Regions from separate parts of the Vagococcus sp. AM17-17 genome, predicted to be linked through region 1. Evidence: predicted binding sites of a transcription regulator. Region 1 holds the regulator's gene; the other holds the start of a gene.
The links. Region 1 encodes HrcA, which represses chaperone genes, less so after heat shock. Its sites were predicted from a motif close to TTAGCACTCNNNNNNNNNGAGTGCTAA; they were not measured.
Positions count from the first base shown of each region.

Region 1 (10,012 bases):
GCAGTTGAATCTTTTCAAAAAAAGACATTAAGTTCAAAGGATTATCAATTAATTAAAAATGGTTTGGTCATGCCAGAGTCGTTTTTTGACGGATATGACCCAGTGCAACCAATTGCTTTATTTTTTAATGAGCAAGTAGTTAGTTTATATGGTAAACATCCAAGTAAACCAGGGATGTTCAAACCAATCAAAGTAATACGAAATGATTAAAGGAGTATTTTGTTATGCAAATTATTAACATTCATCATCCATATGACCCAGAAAAATTACCACAAGATGATGTTGTATTGGCATTAGGTTTTTTTGATGGTGTTCACAGAGGACATCAAGAAGTAATCAATACAGCAAAAAAAATTGCGAATGAAAAAGGATTAAAGTTAGCAGTTATGACCTTTAATCATCATCCAGCAGTTGTGTTTCAAAAAATTGATCATAAAAAAATGAAATATATCACAACCATTGAACAAAAAGAAGAACGTATGACGCGTTTAGGTGTCGATTATTTATATGTCATTGAGTTCACCTCATCTTTTGCAGGATTATCACCGCAAGAGTTTGTTGATGAGTACATGGTTGGCTTACATGCAAAAGTCGTTGTGGCAGGATTTGATTACACATATGGTAAAAAAGATACTGCCAATATGAGCGTATTACCTACATATGCTAAAGACAGATTTGAAATTGTCGAAGTACAAAAGTTGAGTGATAGAGAAGAGAAAGTCAGTTCGACAGCAATACGTGAATGCATGAAAATCGGAGACATGCGAGCGGCTAATCAATTATTAGGCTATGCTTATGAAACAACGGGTGTGGTTGTTCATGGCGATAAACGTGGACGATTATTAGGTTTCCCAACGGCTAATATAAAAGCACCATCGTATTCATTATTGCCTAAAGTGGGTGTTTATGTAGTAAAAATAAAAGTTGCCGACAAATGGTATATGGGTATGGCTCAAATTGGCTACAATATTACATTTGAAACTAATCGCCCAATGACGATTGAAGTAAATATTTTAGATTTTTCTGATGACATATACGGAGAGCAAGTCAGTGTGGAATGGCTACACTTTTTACGTGGCGAGAAAAAATTTGATAATGTTGACGGATTGATCGCGCAATTAAAACAAGATGAACAAGATACAAGGGAATATTTTGATAACTTAGGAGGGCTCGTATGACGTCGGCTTATATTCATATTCCTTTTTGCGAGCACATTTGTTTTTATTGTGATTTTAATAAAGTATTTATTGAAGGACAACCTGTCGATGAATACATCGAAGCGCTACTAAAAGAAATAAAATTAACCAAAGAATTATATCCATCTGATACAACAGAAACAATTTATATCGGTGGAGGGACACCAACTTCTTTATCGGCTAAACAGCTAGATCGTTTACTTGGTGGAGTAAAGGAGTTATTACCTTTTAATCAAACTGATGAATTTACAGTAGAAACAAACCCTGGTGATTTAACACTCGATAAAATAAAGGTCATGCAAACTCATGGTGTGAACCGTTTGTCTATGGGAGTTCAAACGTTTGACGACAGGTTATTAAAGAAAATCGGACGTAAACACACTGCTCAAGATGTATTTGATACTATGACTCTTTTAGAAAAAGCGGCTTTTTCAAATGTCAGCATAGATTTAATATATGCTTTACCAAATCAGACAATGGAAAGTTTTGAAGATACATTAGATAAAGCAATCGGGCTTGATTTACCACATTATTCAATGTATTCACTTATTTTAGAAAATAAGACGATGTTTTATAATTGGGCAAGACAAGGTAGATTGCATCTTCCGGGGATTGATGTTGAAGGAGATATGTTTGAACGAGCGATTGAGCGTATGACATTAGCTGGTAAACACCAATATGAAGTGAGTAATTTTTGTGAGCCTGGAAAAGAAAGTCAGCACAATCTGGTTTATTGGAATAATGATCACTACTATGGTTTAGGAGCAGGGGCAAGTGGTTACTTAGGTAATGTACGATATAAAAATCATGGGCCAATCCAACATTATTTGGAACCATTGCGACAAGATAAGTTGCCAACTATCACAACTGAAAATTTAACGATCAAACATCAGATGGAAGAAGAAATGTTTTTAGGTCTTCGAAAAAAACAAGGTGTATCATTAACTAACTTTGAAGAAAAGTTTGGGCAAAAGTTTGATTCAGTCTATGGTGAGATAGCACAACAACTAATAGATGAAGAAATGCTACAAATTAAAAACTCATATATTTCTCTAACAGATAAAGGGTTGATTTTAGGGAATGATGTTTTTGAGAAGTTTTTATTAGAAAAATAAGAAAGAACAGTCTAAAGCGAAGAATTTAGGCTGTTTTTTTGTTATTCTCGTTTTTTTGGCAAAATAAACAGACAAATTTTTGTGATTGCTAAAAAAATATTATGGGATAATAGAGTCAAAACATTGATATATCAATGTTTTTAAGATCTGTGCGTTTGGGTTTAGCACTCTTAATAAAAGAGTGCTAAAAAAGAGGTGCTTTTAGTTGACAAAAAAATTAATCCTTGATATATTTGATAATGTAGTTAGCACTTAATAAGAAAGAGTGCTAATAAGGAAGGTGATTCGCATGTTGAGTAGTAGACAAGAACACATCTTACAACTATTAGTTCAGCTCTATACTGAGACGGGGCAACCTGTTGGATCGAAGACGTTGATGAATAGTGGCATTACTGTCAGTTCAGCAACCATTCGAAATGAGTTATCTAAATTGGAAGATTTTGGTCTTATTCAAAAAATGCACACGTCTTCTGGTAGAATCCCTTCAATGCAAGGTTATCGCTATTATGTGGATCATTTAATGGATCCTAGTAAGGTTAGTTCTACCGATGTTCAACACATCAAACGATTATTTAATCGCAAATTTAATGCGACAAATGAAATTATTGAATGGTCGGCGAATATTTTATCGGAGTTGACGAGTTACACAGCTTTCTCGTTAGGGCCAGAAGTAAAAGAAAGACGGCTTACAGGTTTTCAAATTGTTCCATTGAATGCCCGTCAGTTAATGGCGATTATTGTGATTGATCAAGGATATGTTGAGAGTCAAGTGTTTTCAATTCCACATTCAGTGTCAACTGAAGATATCGAAAAAATGATTCGAATAATCAATGATCGATTGTTGGGAGAAACACTTTTGACAGTTTACCACAAACTTCGAACAGAGATTCCTTTAGTACTCCAACGTTACTTTAGTAATTCTAGTAATATCTTGTACTTGTTTGAGGATGTGTTCAATCAAGCATTTGATGAGCAAATCTATGTTGGTGGTGGGATGAATTTATTAAGTTCAGAAGCCATCACTAATCCAAACGAATTTCAATCGGTTTATTCATTAATTAGTGATACAGATAAGCTAACAGAATTACTTATCTCAGACACAGATGAAAAGATTGATATCAAGATTGGAGAGGAGCTAAACAACGAATTGTTGCAAAACATGAGTTTAGTGACAGGATCATACGATGTTTTTCAACGAGGTAAAGGTTTAGTCGCAGTTTTAGGACCTGCTAACATGTCCTATTCGAAACTGTTAGGAGTAATGGATGTTTTAACAGATGAGCTTTCTAGGCATCTAGAAACATATTATCGACATTTGGAAAATAGTGGAGAGTGAAAGGAGACTGACATAAGTGAAGAAAGATAAATCAGTTGATAAAGTTAATGAGGAAGAAGAAAAAAAAGACGAATCGACAGTAAAAACAAATGAAACTGTAGAAGAAGTAGTTGAAGCAGAAGAAAACGTCGAAACAGAAGAAAATTTAGAAGAAAAACTTCAAGAAGAGTTGGACAAAATGGAAGATCAATTCTTAAGAGCGCAAGCAGAAATTGCTAATATGCGTAATCGTCATAAAAAAGAGCGTGAAGAAGCATCAAGATATCGCGCGCAGGAATTAGCAAAAGAATTGTTGCCAGCTTTAGATAACTTAGATCGTGCCTTAGCGATTGAAGTAAGTGACGAGCACGGTGAGGCAATGAAAAAAGGAATTGAGATGGTTCGCGAAAGCATGTTACATGCCTTCAAGGAATCAGGTATTGAGGAAATAAAAGCCCAAGGTGAAGTATTTGATCCAAACTTACATCAAGCTGTTCAAACAGTCCCAGCTGAAGATGGACAAGATTCAGATGTAATTGTTCAAGTGTTACAAAAAGGATACATCTTACATGACCGTGTCTTAAGACCTTCAATGGTTATTGTGACACAATAATATAAATTTAACATTTAAAAATAAATTAATTAGATAAAGGAGATTTTTAATATGAGTAAAATAATTGGTATTGACTTAGGAACAACAAACTCTGCAGTAGCTGTATTGGAAGGCGGAGAAGCAAAAATTATTACTAACCCAGAAGGTAACCGTACAACACCATCTGTTGTATCATTTAAAAATGGGGAAATTCAAGTAGGTGAAGTTGCTAAACGTCAAGCAGTAACAAACCCAAATACAATTTCTTCTATTAAACGTCATATGGGTGAACCTGGATATAAAGTAGAAGTTGAAGGGAAAACATATACTCCACAAGAAGTTTCAGCAATGATTTTACAATACATCAAAGGATTTGCTGAAGATTATTTAGGAGAAAAAGTTGATAAAGCAGTTATTACTGTTCCAGCTTACTTCAACGATGCTCAACGTCAAGCAACAAAAGATGCTGGTAAAATTGCTGGTTTAGAAGTTGAACGTATTGTCAATGAACCAACTGCAGCGGCTTTAGCTTATGGTTTAGATAAAACTGACCGTGACGAAAAAGTGTTAGTATTTGACTTAGGTGGTGGTACATTTGACGTGTCTATCCTTGAATTAGGTGATGGCGTATTTGATGTATTATCAACTGCAGGGGATAATAACCTAGGTGGGGATGACTTTGACGAAAAAATCATCGACTATTTAGTAGAAGAATTCAAAAAAGAAAATGGCATTGATTTATCTAAAGATAAAATGGCAGTTCAACGTTTGAAAGATGCAGCTGAAAAAGCGAAAAAAGATTTATCAGGTGTAACAAGCACTCAAATTAGCTTACCATTTATTACTGCTGGAGAAGCTGGACCACTTCACTTAGAGTTAAACTTAACTCGTGCGAAATTTGATGAATTAACATCTGATTTGGTTGAAAGAACTAAAATTCCAGTTCGTCAAGCAATCAAAGATGCTGGTATCTCAACTTCAGAAATTGATGAAGTTATCTTAGTTGGTGGATCAACTCGTATTCCTGCAGTGGTTGAAGCTGTAAGAAAAGAAACTAAAAAAGAACCTAACAAATCAGTTAACCCTGATGAAGTAGTCGCAATGGGTGCTGCTATCCAAGGTGGGGTAATCACTGGTGATGTGAAAGATGTGGTCTTACTTGATGTTACACCGTTGTCATTAGGTATTGAAACAATGGGTGGTGTGTTCACTAAATTAATCGACCGTAACACAACAATCCCAACAAGTAAATCACAAGTCTTCTCTACAGCAGCAGACAACCAACCAGCCGTTGATATTCATGTCTTACAAGGTGAACGTCCAATGGCAGCTGACAACAAAACATTAGGAAGATTCCAATTAACAGATATTCCTGCAGCTCCACGTGGTGTGCCACAAATCGAAGTATCATTTGATATCGATAAAAACGGTATTGTTAACGTAAGTGCAAAAGATTTAGGTACTCAAAAAGAACAAACTATTACAATCAAATCATCTTCAGGTTTAACAGATGAAGAAATTGAACGTATGGTAAAAGATGCTGAAGCAAATGCTGAAGCAGATAAAGAACGTAAAGAAGAAGTTGATTTACGTAACGACATCGATGCATTATTATTCTCAGTTGATAAAACTTTAGGCGAGTTAGAAGGTAAAGTTGATGCGGACGAAGTGAAAAAAGCAGAAGATGCTCGTGATGAATTAAAAGCAGCTGTAGAAGCTAATAACATTGAAGATATGAAATCTAAACGCGATGCATTAAATGAAATCGTACAATCTTTAACTGTAAAATTGTATGAACAAGCAGCAGCGCAACAAGCACAAGAAAATCCAGAAGCAGCACAAAGTGGCGCGGATGATGTTGTTGATGCGGACTTTGAAGAAATCAACGACGACGAGAAATAATGATGAGCCAAGAAAAAAGCCAAAGCATTGTGCTTTTGGCTTTTTCTCTTGATTATCACGATAAAGCATTCTAAAATTGATTGATTTGTGGTATGATTTAAACGAATTTAGACGTTTTAGAAAAATGGAGGGTTAGTTATATATGGCCAAAAGAGATTATTATGAGGTTTTAGGAGTATCTAAAACAGCAACAGATGATGAGATTAAAAAAGCCTATCGAAAACTATCCAAAAAATATCATCCAGACATAAATAAAGAAGCCGATGCAGAAGAGAAGTTTAAAGAAGTATCTGAAGCATTTGAAGTATTAAGCGATGCACAAAAACGTGCGGCTTATGACCAATATGGCCATGCAAGTACTGATCCAAACTTTGGTGCTGGTGGTTTTGGCGGTGGTGGTTTCCAAGATTTTGGTGGTAGTTTCGGAGGGTTTGAAGATATCTTTGAATCATTCTTTGGCGGTGGAGGACGTTCTAGTAATCCTAATGCGCCAAGACAAGGTTCAGATTTACAATACACATTAGACTTAACATTTAATGAAGCAATCTTCGGGTTAGAAAAAAGTATTCGTTACAATCGTGAAGATGAGTGTGCGACATGTCATGGGACTGGAGCAAAACCAGGAACACATCCTGAAAATTGTCCTAAATGCCATGGCTCTGGTGTCATCAATGTTGAAAGACAAACGCCACTTGGTCGTATGATGAGTCAACAACCATGTGATGAGTGTCAAGGAACAGGAAAAATCATCAAAGAAAAATGTGAAACATGTCATGGCGCAGGCCGCATGATTAAATCGCATTCTGTTAAGGTTACAGTTCCTGCTGGTGTTGAAGATGGACAACAAATGCGTCTATCTGGACAAGGAGAAGCAGGATACAATGGTGGACCTTATGGTGATTTATATGTTGTCTTCAGTGTGGAAGATAGCCCTATCTTTGAAAGAGATGGGTCTGAAATTTACTATGATCATCACATTACCTTTGTTCAAGCAACATTAGGAGATGAAATTGAGGTACCAACAGTTCACGGTCGTGTGAAATTAAAAATTCCAGCTGGAACTCAAACTGGTACAACATTTAGACTAAAAGGTAAAGGAGCACCTAAACTTCGTGGAAATGGTAACGGGGATCAACAAGTTACTGTAACAGTCGATACACCGACAAAACTAAACGAAGATCAAAAGAAATTATTGCGTCAATTTGCTGAACTAAATGGTGAAAAAGCAGCCGTTGAGCAAGAAGAAGGTTTCTTTGATAAAATGAAAGATGCTTTTTCCTCAAATCATAAGAAAAAGAAAAAATAAAGTAAATAAAAAAAGTAAAACTGTTTAGCTGTTTTACTTTTTTTATTTTTACTTGAAATAAATTGCAAAAACGTTTATGATATATCATTAGATAGTAATGTTTACGATTTAAAAGAAAGTAGGGAATGAGTTAATGAAACGATTAACCAAAATTATTTTAGGTGTGGCTTTGACTAGTTTACTTGTTGCATGCGGTAATACGGCAAAAAAAGATAAAAAAGAAGCAGATAAACTACAAGTGGTAACCTCTTTTTATCCAATGTATGATTTTGCGAAAAAAGTAACAGGAGACAAAGCAGAGGTGACGGTTTTAACAGAAGCTGGTGTAGAACCTCATGATTATGAGCCAAGTGCAAAAGATTTAGCTAAAATTCAAAATGCTGATGTATTTATTTATAATTCAAATGAGATGGAAACATGGGTAAGAGATGTCCTTGCATCTATTGATACGAAAAAAGTGAAAGTGATTGAAGCAAGCCAAGGTATTGATTTGATGAAAGCAACTGAAGAACATGAGCATGAAGGAGAAGACTCACATGATCATCAATTAGATCCGCATGTGTGGTTAGATCCTGTTTTGGCTAAAAAAGAAGTAGAGACGATTACAAAAGGCTTAGTTGAAGTTGATACACCAAATAAAGATATCTATGAAAAGAATTCAACTGACTTTACACAGAAACTAAATAAATTAAATGAAGCTTACGTGGATGCAACAAAAGATGCCACGCAAAAAACATTTGTCACACAACACACTGCCTTTTCATATTTAGCTAAACAATATGGATTAAAACAGGTGGCAATTTCTGGCATTTCTCCTGATCAAGAACCTACACCTAAAGAATTAAAAAATATTGAAGACTTAGTCAAAAAAGATAATATTAAAGTGATTTATACAGAAAGTAGCGCGTCATCAAAAGTAGCCGAAACCATTACTAGTGCAACTGGAGCGACACTTTCAGAACTTAATCCATTAGAGAGTTTAACTAAAAAAGAGATGGATGGGGGAGAAGATTATCTGTCTGTTATGTATACGAATTTGGAACACTTAAAATTAACCATAAAATAAACGATGGAAACCTAGAATATTTCTAGGTTTTTATTGTTTTTATGGGCCTTAAAGCTGTAGAATAAAGCGACAAGGGGAGGTGAAAAAATGGAAAAAAGAAGTAGTAAATTAAAGGGTATGATTTTAGCTATTTTAGGTGGCGTTTTTTGGGGTGCATCTGGAGTAGTGGCTGAATATTTGATGACAACAAAACACGTATCAGCTAGTTGGCTTGTAGCTGTTAAAATGATTGTGGCAGGTTTTTTAATTTTAATGTATCAAATGGGAAAAGGGAATAAAGATAGCTTATCTCCTCTAAAAAATAAAACTGAATTAATTCAATTAATTATTTTTAGTGTATTGGGAGTACTTGGGTTACAGTATTCTTTTTTCAAGGCTATTCAAGTTAGTAATGCAGCGACTGCAACGATATTACAATATTTATCACCAATATTATTAGTCGTTTATTTTATTATCGAAAAAAAAGAGCTACCCAATAAATTAAGTGTAGTCAGTATTGTGCTATCATTATTGGGAACTTTTTTATTAGTAACTAAAGGAAATCTAAATGAATTAGCTATTTCACCGAATGGGTTGTTTTGGGGATTATTATCCGCATTTTTTGGCGCTTTTTATATTATTCAACCAAGAAAACTTATGGCAAAATATGGGACAACACTTATTATAGGCTGGGGTATGTTAATAGGTGGGATGTCTTTTCAAGTTTATCAACCGATTTGGCAAGATGTACCTACTTTTACCCCTGGTGTGTTACTAGGAATTTTAGTTATAGTGATTATTGGTACCGTTTTTTCATATATCTGTTTACTTAAAAGTACAGAATATATACCACCACAGTTTTCGAGTTTATTAACATCATTTGAACCATTAAGTTCAGCTTTATTTTCAGTTTTATTTTTAGGGTTGGTTTTAAAACCTATCGAGATAGTCAGTATGTTATTGATTATTTTTGCTGTTTTTCTATTGTCTAGATGTGATGTTTAATTTGAAAGGTCATGTCTATTTATATTTTAGGTAAAATAGGCTATAATTATTTACAAGATATAATATAGATAAAAAAGTATCATTTTTTGAAAACAGAATTGGAGGAAGATGTATGTCTAAACAACAAATTGGTGTTGTCGGTATGGCAGTCATGGGTAAAAACTTAGCGTTAAATATAGAAAGTAGAGGATACACTGTTTCTATTTTTAACCGTACATCAGCAAAAACAGAGGAAGTTATCAAAGAGCATCCTGATAAAAATTTAGTTGCAACTTATTCTATCGAAGAATTTGTTAATTCTCTTGAGACACCAAGACGAATTTTATTAATGGTAAAAGCAGGTAAAGCGACTGATTTAACAATCGAAAGTTTACTACCATTTTTAGATGAAGGTGATGTGTTAATCGATGGTGGGAATACTTACTTCAAAGATACTATCCGTCGTAATGAAGCACTAGCAACTTCTGGTATTAACTTTATTGGTACTGGTGTATCTGGTGGAGAAGAGGGAGCGTTAAAAGGACCTTCTATGATGC
Region 1 is NZ_QRJY01000003.1:197,693-207,704, forward strand. Features, by position in the region: gene truB (tRNA pseudouridine(55) synthase TruB) at 1-210, shown strand, start outside; gene DW196_RS06610 (bifunctional riboflavin kinase/FAD synthetase) at 225-1,178, shown strand; gene hemW (radical SAM family heme chaperone HemW) at 1,175-2,311, shown strand; gene hrcA (heat-inducible transcriptional repressor HrcA) at 2,601-3,647, shown strand; gene grpE (nucleotide exchange factor GrpE) at 3,664-4,239, shown strand; gene dnaK (molecular chaperone DnaK) at 4,291-6,120, shown strand; gene dnaJ (molecular chaperone DnaJ) at 6,263-7,426, shown strand; gene DW196_RS06640 (metal ABC transporter substrate-binding protein) at 7,560-8,492, shown strand; gene DW196_RS06645 (DMT family transporter) at 8,580-9,476, shown strand; gene gndA (NADP-dependent phosphogluconate dehydrogenase) at 9,589-10,012, shown strand, end outside.

Region 2 (10,012 bases), on a different contig from region 1:
TAATTTAGATTTTAGTATTTGTCATTGTTCAATGTGTAGAAAAAATACTGATGGAACAGGATTCTTATATTTTTATACTTATTGTCAACCTAATTTTTCTTCAAGTGATTTTCTATCAACTTATAATGCTCAAAATATTGCAGAAAGAGTATTCTGTAATCAATGTGGGACATTGCTATATTATCGACATTTTGAAAGTAAGGGGTATTTTATTCCGATAGGAGTAGTAGACAACTTATCTGAAGAAAAAGTAAAATTAGTGTCAGAATGGTACTATCAGGTTAACCGAGTTATTATGATTACAATAAAGAAACAAAAAAATATTAAAAAGGAGATATCAACAATGACATGGAGAGAAAATCGAATTAAATCTGCGCAAAATGGTACAAATCCAATGTTGATAAAAGAGATGACAGGAGGCTTTTTAGTATTTGGTGATGTTCAGTTTTTACCTGGATATTGTGTGTTATTACCAAAAAGAGAAGTAAATTCATTAAATAATTTGTCATTAGAAGAAAGAGAATCTTTTTTATTAGATATGTCGATAGTAGGAGATGCCTTGTTAAGTATGTGTGGCGCTACTAGAGTAAACTACGATATTTTAGGTAATACAGATAACTATCTGCATGCTCATATTTTTCCTAGATACGATTGGGAAGAAGAGGAAAGACGTAAAATGCCTGTATGGTTGTATGATAAATCAAATTGGCGTAACCCAGACACAGCCTATCAAGAAGAAAAACATGGAGAAATTCGTTCAAGAATAAAAAACTATTTAGATAAAGAAAGCTAACTATTCTTCTCCATATAATCTAAGGATTTTTCAAAAAGAATTAAAAAAATAGAAAATAACATAATCGTCTGAACTGGCAGAGAAACAGAGGCGACAAAATAATCAGTGATCATTAAAGAGATGACATTTTGAAAAAACATCAACAAGATAGAGTCTTTTTTAGTCAGCAGATGAAAAATGGAATCTATAAAAAAATCAATGACTAAATAAATAACAAAAAATAAGATTAAGTTACCAGGATGTGAATAGGTGGCACCAAGTAGTTTTAATGCACCTGAAAACGTCAAAGAGATAATAATTAACGGAACTAGAATGATAACAGCAAGAATCAATTTTGTCATAAAGTTAACAGCCCTCTCAAATTATACTTTTGCTAAAAATAGTGTACTCTGTTTTATAGCCTTATATGACAATTAAAGCACCAATAAAAAAAGGGGTGTTGTTATGTTTAAAGTATCAAATTTTTGGGGTAATCATGATGTTATAGTCAAAAATGAGTTAGGGACTTTTAAAGTAATAGAATATGTTAAAGAATTGAGTCTAACACCACAAGAAGCACAAATAGCCTATTTTTCAAGTAAGATGAATGTCAGAAAACGCCAAGTGATTTGTGACGTGGAACAAACAGATATCACATTACAAGCTGGTGCTATGCAGTGGACAGTTGGAGATGTCAGTGTAACGACAAGTGTAAAAGGTGTAGGCGACTTTTCAGTAAAACTGTGAGAGGTGCTGTAACGAAAGAATCTGCGATTAAACCTGAATATACAGGTAAAGGATTACTAGTGCTTGAACCAACGTATAAATATATTATATTACTTGATGTATCACAGTGGGACAATTCAATTGTACTTGATGATGGCTTATTCTTAGCTTGTGACTCAGGATTAAAACATAAGGCAATCATGCGTTCAAATATTTCATCTGCTGTTGCAGGGAATGAAGGACTATTTAATTTAAACATTAAAGGAAATGGAATTCTTTGTTTAGAATCCCCAACACCTTATGAAGAATTGATTGAAATCGAATTACAAGATGATGTATTAAAAGTAGATGGTAATATGGCGATTGCTTGGAGTGGTTCTTTAGATTTTACTGTTGAGCGTTCAGGAAAAAGTTTGATGGGATCTGCCGTTTCAGGTGAAGGACTTGTCAATGTTTACCGAGGAAGTGGGAAAGTATTGTTAGCACCAGTTGGATAAACTAAAAAGGAAAGTATCCTAATAGATGCTTTCTTTTTTAATTATAAAATAGTTTATGGCTTTTGATAACTCTAAGTAAGAGTTTTTATTTAGTTCATGTTTTCCATTTGGGACAATACTTAAGTCAGAAGATGGAATGAGTGCGTGAATTTGTTTAGCATATTTCAAATTAACAGTGTCTTTTTCTCCACACAGTATCAGTGAAGGAAGATTAATTCTTTTTAAAGACTCCGTTAAGTCAATATTAATAGATGAAGTGAGTTGAATCATTTGTTTTTTAGACAATCCAATTGTTTCGAAATTTTTTTTTGGAAGAATCGTAAAAAGTAATGATTGGAATAAATTGATTGTCTTAGGAATTGGCTTATGTATAGCACTAGCAATAATAATACCTTTTAAGTAACGATTAGTTGACTTACAAGTATACATCAGTGCCAGTAAACCTCCTAATGATAACCCACATAGATAGTAAGGTTCTGTTATTTCGTCAAGCTTTTTTGATATTTTGGGATAGATGGTTTCAATAGTCACATCCGAATTTTTGTTTATTGCTGTAAATAGGGGGATAATCTGACTATTTACAGCAATATGTTCCACAACTTTTTCCCAGTCATCCTCGTTTTGACCTAAGCCATGTAAAATAACTAATTTTGTCATAGTGGCACACTATATATCATTTTTTTATTATATTTAATGTAGTTTACAGAGTAGGTGATAATTAATCGAGTAAATTTTCTCATGAAAGGAAAAAGCCCTAACCCTATTGCACAAAGAAAAATACTTGAAATAGATTGGAACATAGAGAAATCTTGAAGTTGTGTCACATTGGCTATCACTAAAAGGATAGGAGATATAATAAATGCTCCTATAATTATCCAAAAACTAGCTATAATAGCATATAGTGCTATCGCAAATCCCATTACTACAACTAAATTAAAAAAAATTAAACTTATTAAAGCAAACCAATTCTTTTTCATTTTTAACACCCCTTTTATAAAGAATAGCAAATTAACTAGTTTTTATAAATAGGGCTTAAGGAGTATTTTAAATATGCGAACATATGATACGTTATAAGTTAATAAAGATGATTAGTTAAATAGTTAATGCTGATTAAAGTAAGAGAAAATATTAGACGAATAGTTATATGAGTTGTTGTTAACCTATTGAGAATAAAAATGCCATTGAGAAGTGCTGCGATAAAAAGAATGACAACACCCACATATAATAGGCGATAGTCTTTAATATAAAGTAGAAGGCATAAGGCCCCGACTAGATTGATAATAAAAATGATAGGGTGTTCTGAAAACGAAATTATTTTAATAGTAGCTAATGCCATTAAAATACCATATAGCATAGATATAACTGATAAAATATAGAACATAAAAATACACCTCCTTTTTATATGGTTTATTAAATCATAGGTGGTGTACCACATGACAATAGTTTTTAAGGAGGATTTTACATTATGTACATTGGAGAGTTTATCCAAACATTTGAGACAACTAGAGAAACAGTAAGATATTATATTGAAGAAGGATTACTCACACCAACAAAAGTAAATGGAAACTATTTTTTTACGGATTTAGATATATCTGATTTTAAAAATATTCGAGAATTACGCGACATGGGATTATCGATTCGAGTATTAAAGCAAATTAAGAAAAATAAAAAAGATTGTGGCAGTAAAAGACAGTGGGAGGACAATTTTCAAATCATTAATGATGAATTAGAGAGAGTAGAAAAGGAATTAGAAATCTTAGCCCAGCAAAAGAAAACGCTAGAGGCTGTTTCAAATCAGTTGCAGTTGGTACTAGATGAATGTAGTAAAAAAGAACTAGAAAATGAGTGATAGATTTCAAGAGTTTTTAGAAATAACTATATATTTAAATAAATTGAGTATAATCCCTTTACTAATAGCTTCATTGGGTTTGGAATATATGACAAAAAAGATTGGTCTGCTAGGAGTATTGATATTCATGTGAAAGGTGATTCACATGGTTGGGAAGCTCCTGAAGATGAAAAAATTGACGATTGGGAAAATATATAGTTAGTTATGAAAGACTTAGGGTATACTTTAATAGATTTACATGAACATGAATTTAACAAAGATGATTTTTCTGTAGAGTACGGTGTCATTGACATGTTACCTATTTTTTCAAACGTATCTTTAAGTGATTTAGAATGGAACAACTGGGATGATGTTGAATTTCATACGTCATTGACTGAAGCATTGCTTAAAATCTATTTAGCTTCTAGTAAAGATAGTTATAGGGCAGAAGGTAATAATAACAAAGATTTTGAAAAAATAAAATATCTTAAATCCCTCTTAACAATAAATTGGTTTAGGAAAATACATCACTGTCCACATCAAAAAACCACATGAGAACTCAATCCTCATGTGGTTCCTTTTATATCAATGTAAATCTTTTAAAGAGTTTACATCATACCGCCCATCATTGATGGATCCATTCCACCAGGCATGCCGGCAGATTCTGGTTCTGGTTTGTCAGCAATCACGCCTTCAGTTGTTAAGATTAGTGCAGAAACACTTGCAGCGTTTTGTAAAGCTGAACGTGATACTTTAGTTGGATCTACGATACCAGCATCAATCATGTTAACCCAAGTATCATCTTTTGCATTGTATCCAACGCCTGCATCAGCTTGTTTTAATTTATCAACAACAACTGAGCCTTCCATACCAGCATTTTCAGCGATTTGACGAACAGGTTCTTCTAAAGCACGGACAACAATGTTCACACCAGTTTTCTCGTCACCTGTTACATCAAGTTCAGCTACTTTTGGTAATACGTTAACAAATGCAGTACCACCACCAGCAACAATCCCTTCTTCAACAGCGGCGCGAGTTGCGTTTAACGCATCTTCAATACGTAATTTTAATTCTTTTAATTCAGTTTCAGTAGCCGCACCAACTTTAATGACAGCCACACCACCAGCTAATTTAGCTAAACGTTCTTGTAATTTTTCACGGTCAAAGTCTGATGTTGTTTCAGCAATTTGAGAACGGATTAATGATACACGGTTTTCAATTGCTTGTTTGTCACCATTTCCTTCAACAATTGTTGTGTTATCTTTGTCGATAACGACTTTACTTGCAGAACCTAACGCATCAATTGTTGTATCTTTTAAGTCTAAGCCTAAATCTTCAGTGATAACAGTTGCGCCAGTTAAAGCAGCAATATCTTGTAACATTTCTTTACGGCGGTCACCAAATCCAGGAGCTTTAACAGCAGCCACATTGAATGTACCGCGGATTTTGTTTAATACTAATGTTGGTAAAGCTTCGCCATCAACATCATCAGCAATGATTAATAATGGTTTACCTTGTTGTAAGATTTGTTCTAATAAAGGTAAAATATCTTGGATATTAGAGATTTTTTTGTCTGTAATTAAGATATATGGATTTTCTAAAACAGCTTCCATTTTATCGTTGTCAGTTACCATGTATTGAGATAAGTAACCACGGTCAAATTGCATTCCTTCAACAACATCTAATTCAGTTTCAATTCCTTTAGATTCTTCGATTGTGATAACGCCGTCGTTACCAACTTTTTCCATTGCTTCAGAGATTAATTCACCAATTTTTTCACTACCAGAAGAAACAGCAGCTACTTGTGCAATTGATTCTTTTGAGTCAATTTTTTTAGAAATAGCATGTAATTCTTCAACAGCTTTTTTAGTAGCTAATTCAATCCCACGACGAATGCCGATTGGGTTTGCACCCGCAGTGACATTTTTAAGTCCTTCACGAACGATTGCTTGAGTTAAAACAGTTGCAGTCGTTGTTCCGTCACCTGCGATGTCATTTGTTTTAGAAGCTACTTCAGCTACCAATTGAGCACCCATGTTTTCAAAACGATCTTCTAGTTCAACTTCTTTAGCGATAGTGACACCATCGTTTGTAATTAATGGAGAACCAAATGATTTATCTAAAACAACGTTACGTCCTTTAGGTCCTAATGTTACTTTTACAATATTTGCTAATGTATCAACACCATGTACCATTGAGCTACGAGCGTCTTCAGAAAATTTAATATCTTTTGCCATTGATTATTCACCTCATATTATTTTTTTATTCTACAATTGCGATTATGTCTTTGTCGTGTAATACTAAGTAATCTTCACCAGAGTCAGTTACTTCTTGTCCGGCGTATTTTTCGAATAGGACAGTTTGTCCAACACTTACAGATACGGATAATTTTGTCCCATTTTCTAATGTACGACCATCGCCAACAGCAACGACCTCACCAGTTTGAGATTTTTCTTTTGAAGCTGATGTTAAAACTAGTCCACTGGCAGTTTTTTCTTCCGCTTCTTTTACTTTAATAACAACACGATCTCCTAATGGTTTTAACAATGTGTATCCCTCCATAATTTTATTTTTTAGCACTCTTATTCAATGAGTGCTAATCACATCTTTTATAATACAGATAAATGTTTTTTTTTGCAAGTATTTTGATACAATAAGAAAAGATATCAAAATCAACGGTAGAAAAGATAGGTGTAAGCACAGATGACATTGAATCAAAATATGATTTATACAATTTTTCTATATTTATTTTTATTGAACAGTCATTTATTTTTTTCATTAAATAACAATCAAACTATGTTGCTTTATAGTGTCATAGTATGGTTAATTTTAGTTATTTATTTTAAAACGTCAAAAAAAGATACGTTAACAAAATCAACTTCTTCTATAAAAAAGATAGCATGGTGGGGAGTTATAGGTCTGTTGTTAAGTTTTATGGTCCAATGGGGATTTTTATTTATCACTAATATGATTTCTCCAAGTTTAAATCGCAACACAGATATATCAGGTCAATCAACTTATTTATTTTTGCTTGTCTCTATTTTATTTAATCCTATCATGGAAGAATTAGTTTTTCGGTTTAGTTTTGTCAATTGGATTGGACAAAAATTACCGATTTGGGTGGGGATTGTAGTAAGTTCGCTGATTTTTATGTTGATGCACACAAGTGGGAACCTGATGATTTACTTTGGTTTGGGTATGGTTTTTTCATATATTTATAAAAAAAGTGGAAGTATTTTAACATCTATTCTGGTACATATGGTGATGAATGGGATAGTGATTTGGCTAAATTAAAAAAGCTTAGCGACAGCGGTCGATAAGCTTTTTATTTAGTCTTCTTTGTAGTTAGATAAGAAGTAGATTAATGTTTGCATTTCATTTGTTAGGTCAACATTTTGAATTTGCACATCCTTTGGAACGTTGATACGAATTGGTGTGAAATTCATAATGCCTTTGATTCCGGCTTCAACTAGACGGTCAGCATTTTCTTGTGCATGTGCTGGTGGGACAGTTAAAATGGCAACATCAATATGTTGTGCACGAATTTGTTCAACCATATCATTAGCATCATAGATAGGAACGCCATCAAGTATACGACCGACAATATCAGGTTTAACATCAAATGCAGCACTGATACGAATACTATCACTTTGATGGAAACGGTAGTTCAATAATGCGTGTCCTAAATTACCAACACCGACAAGAGCTACATTTGTTAAACGATCTTCATTTAACGTTTTAGCAAAAAAAGTCATTAAACTTTCCACGTCATACCCGTAACCACGTTTACCTAATTCCCCAAAATAAGAAAAGTCACGTCGAATCGTCGCACTGTCAACTTTCACAGCCTCACTTAACTCAGTTGAAGAGACTTTTTTCTTTCCTGAATCAAATAAAAATTTCAAATATCGATAATACAAAGGTAACCTTTTGGCAGTTGCCTTTGGAATAGTCGTGTCTTTCATAATAATTCCCCTCACTTTTCATATACCCTCATTGTTATAAAGTTCACGTTAATAGGATACCTTTACTAAGGGATAAAAGCAATTTTTACGCTTATACTTGAGTAATTATGAACGATAAATATACCAAACATATTTTGTGTTTTATGATAAACTGTTTTTAGAAATTAAAAGATGGAGGACGTCATGATTTTATTACAAGCTAACAATGTCTCTAGATTATTTGGAGATGACGTATTATTTGAAAATATTCAATTAGATATACAAGATAAAAGTCGAATTGCGCTTGTTGGACGTAATGGTGCAGGGAAATCGACATTATTAAAAATGTTAGCTGGCATTGAGGAGCCAGATACAGGTTTAGTTACGAAAACAAGAGATTTAACAATTGGTTATTTAGATCAACATACTGGTTTTGAATCAGATAAAACAATTTGGGAAGAGATGGTTAGTGTCTTTGACTATGTTCAAGAGATGGAAAAAAACTTACGACAATTAGAAAAAGACATCGCCGATCCAAATATCCATGATGATGAAGAAAAATATCAACAAGCACTAAAAGATTACGATAAATTACAACATGAGTTTAATGAAATGAATGGTTATGGTTATGAGTCTGAAATAAAATCTGTTTTACATGGATTTCGTTTTGATGAAAGCTATTTTGATGTACCAATTCAAAATCTATCAGGTGGTCAAAAAACTCGTTTAGCATTGGCACGTTTGTTATTGGAAAAACCTAATCTACTCATTTTAGATGAGCCGACTAACCATTTAGATATTGATACATTAAATTGGTTAGAAGGGTATTTACAAGGCTATCGTGGGGCTATTTTGATGGTATCCCATGACCGTTATTTCTTAGATAAGATTGTGAATGAAGTATATGATATTAGTCGAAGAAAAATTAGTCATTATAAAGGTAATTATTCGAAGTTTTTAGAAATGAAAGCTGAGAGATTAGAACAAGAAGAAAAAGAATACGAAAAACAGCAGGATAAAATTGCAAAACTAGAGGACTTTGTGGCACGAAACGTTGTACGCGCATCAACAACAAAACGAGCACAAAGTCGCCGCAAACAATTAGAAAAAATGGAAAAATTAGAGAAGCCCTTAGGTGACGAGAAATCAGCTCATTTTCTATTTAAAATCAATCGCACGTCAGGTAGAGAAGTGCTAACGCTGGATGATGTGGCAGTGGGGTATGATGATCTTATTTTGAGTGAACCTATTAATCTAGCTTTGCGTAAACAAGAAGCCATTGCTTTAGTTGGCCCAAACGGAGTTGGTAAATCGACATTATTAAAGAGTATTATCGGAGATATTCCATTTATTAAAGGAACAGCTGATATTGGCCATAAAGTAGATATTGGTTACTATGACCAAGAGCAAGGAAAACTTAGTGGAAGTCAAAGCGTGTTGGAAGAATTATGGCGTGAGCATCCAACGACACCTGAAAAAGATATTCGTACTTTATTAGGTAGCTTTTTATTTTCTGGAGAAGATGCTAAAAAAACGATTAATTTATTAAGTGGGGGAGAAAAAGCCCGTGTCGCATTAGCAAAATTAGCGATGCAACGTGATAACTTTTTAATTCTAGATGAGCCGACTAACCACTTAGATATAGATAGCAAAGAAGTATTAGAAAATGCCTTAATCGAATATGATGGCACATTGCTATTTGTTTCTCATGACCGCTACTTTATTAACCGAATCGCGACAGGTGTTTTGGAGTTGTCAGAAGAGGGTAGTACTTATTATCATGGAAATTATGATTACTACATCGAGAAAAAAGAAGAAGAAGAGGAACGTAACGCATTACTTGATGGCGAACAAGATAATCCAACGAAACACATGACAGAGGTTAAACTAAGTTACGAAGAATCAAAAGAAAGACAAAAAGAACAGCGTAAATTAGAGAGATTGGTTGAATCATTAGAAGTTGAGCTGCAAGAGATGGAAGAAAAAATCGAAGCAATTCAAAAAGAGATGGAACAACCAGAAGTGCTTGAAGATCACGAGCAACTCTTGAATTTAGATAAAGAATTGAAAGAAACTTATAGTAAACAAGAAACGTTATTAGAATCTTGGGAACATGCTTCCTTAGAGTTAGAGGCGTTTTAATTAAACGTAAATGAAAGAAGGTGTCACTTATGAGAAAGAAAGATGGATTAGAGTATTTCTTACAAAATAAACTGAATGCTCGAGGTAAATTGATAGTGATTCT
Region 2 is NZ_QRJY01000002.1:83,494-93,505, reverse strand. Features, by position in the region: partial or broken gene DW196_RS11560 (GFA family protein) at 1-265, shown strand, start outside; gene DW196_RS11555 (HIT family protein) at 344-793, shown strand; gene DW196_RS04205 (YrvL family regulatory protein) at 790-1,134, opposite strand; gene DW196_RS11550 (hypothetical protein) at 1,238-1,519, shown strand; gene DW196_RS11545 (AIM24 family protein) at 1,516-1,995, shown strand; gene DW196_RS04195 (alpha/beta fold hydrolase) at 2,014-2,652, opposite strand; gene DW196_RS04190 (HAAS domain-containing protein) at 2,649-2,972, opposite strand; gene DW196_RS04180 (MerR family transcriptional regulator) at 3,461-3,844, shown strand; partial or broken gene DW196_RS04175 (phosphoribosylanthranilate isomerase) at 3,837-4,378, shown strand; gene groL (chaperonin GroEL) at 4,432-6,060, opposite strand; gene groES (co-chaperone GroES) at 6,086-6,385, opposite strand; gene DW196_RS04160 (CPBP family intramembrane glutamic endopeptidase) at 6,527-7,117, shown strand; gene DW196_RS04155 (redox-sensing transcriptional repressor Rex) at 7,153-7,788, opposite strand; gene abc-f (ribosomal protection-like ABC-F family protein) at 7,972-9,909, shown strand; gene DW196_RS04145 (hypothetical protein) at 9,939-10,012, shown strand, end outside.
Region 2: the regulator HrcA is predicted to act here: its motif matches at 6,397-6,423, upstream of groES (co-chaperone GroES).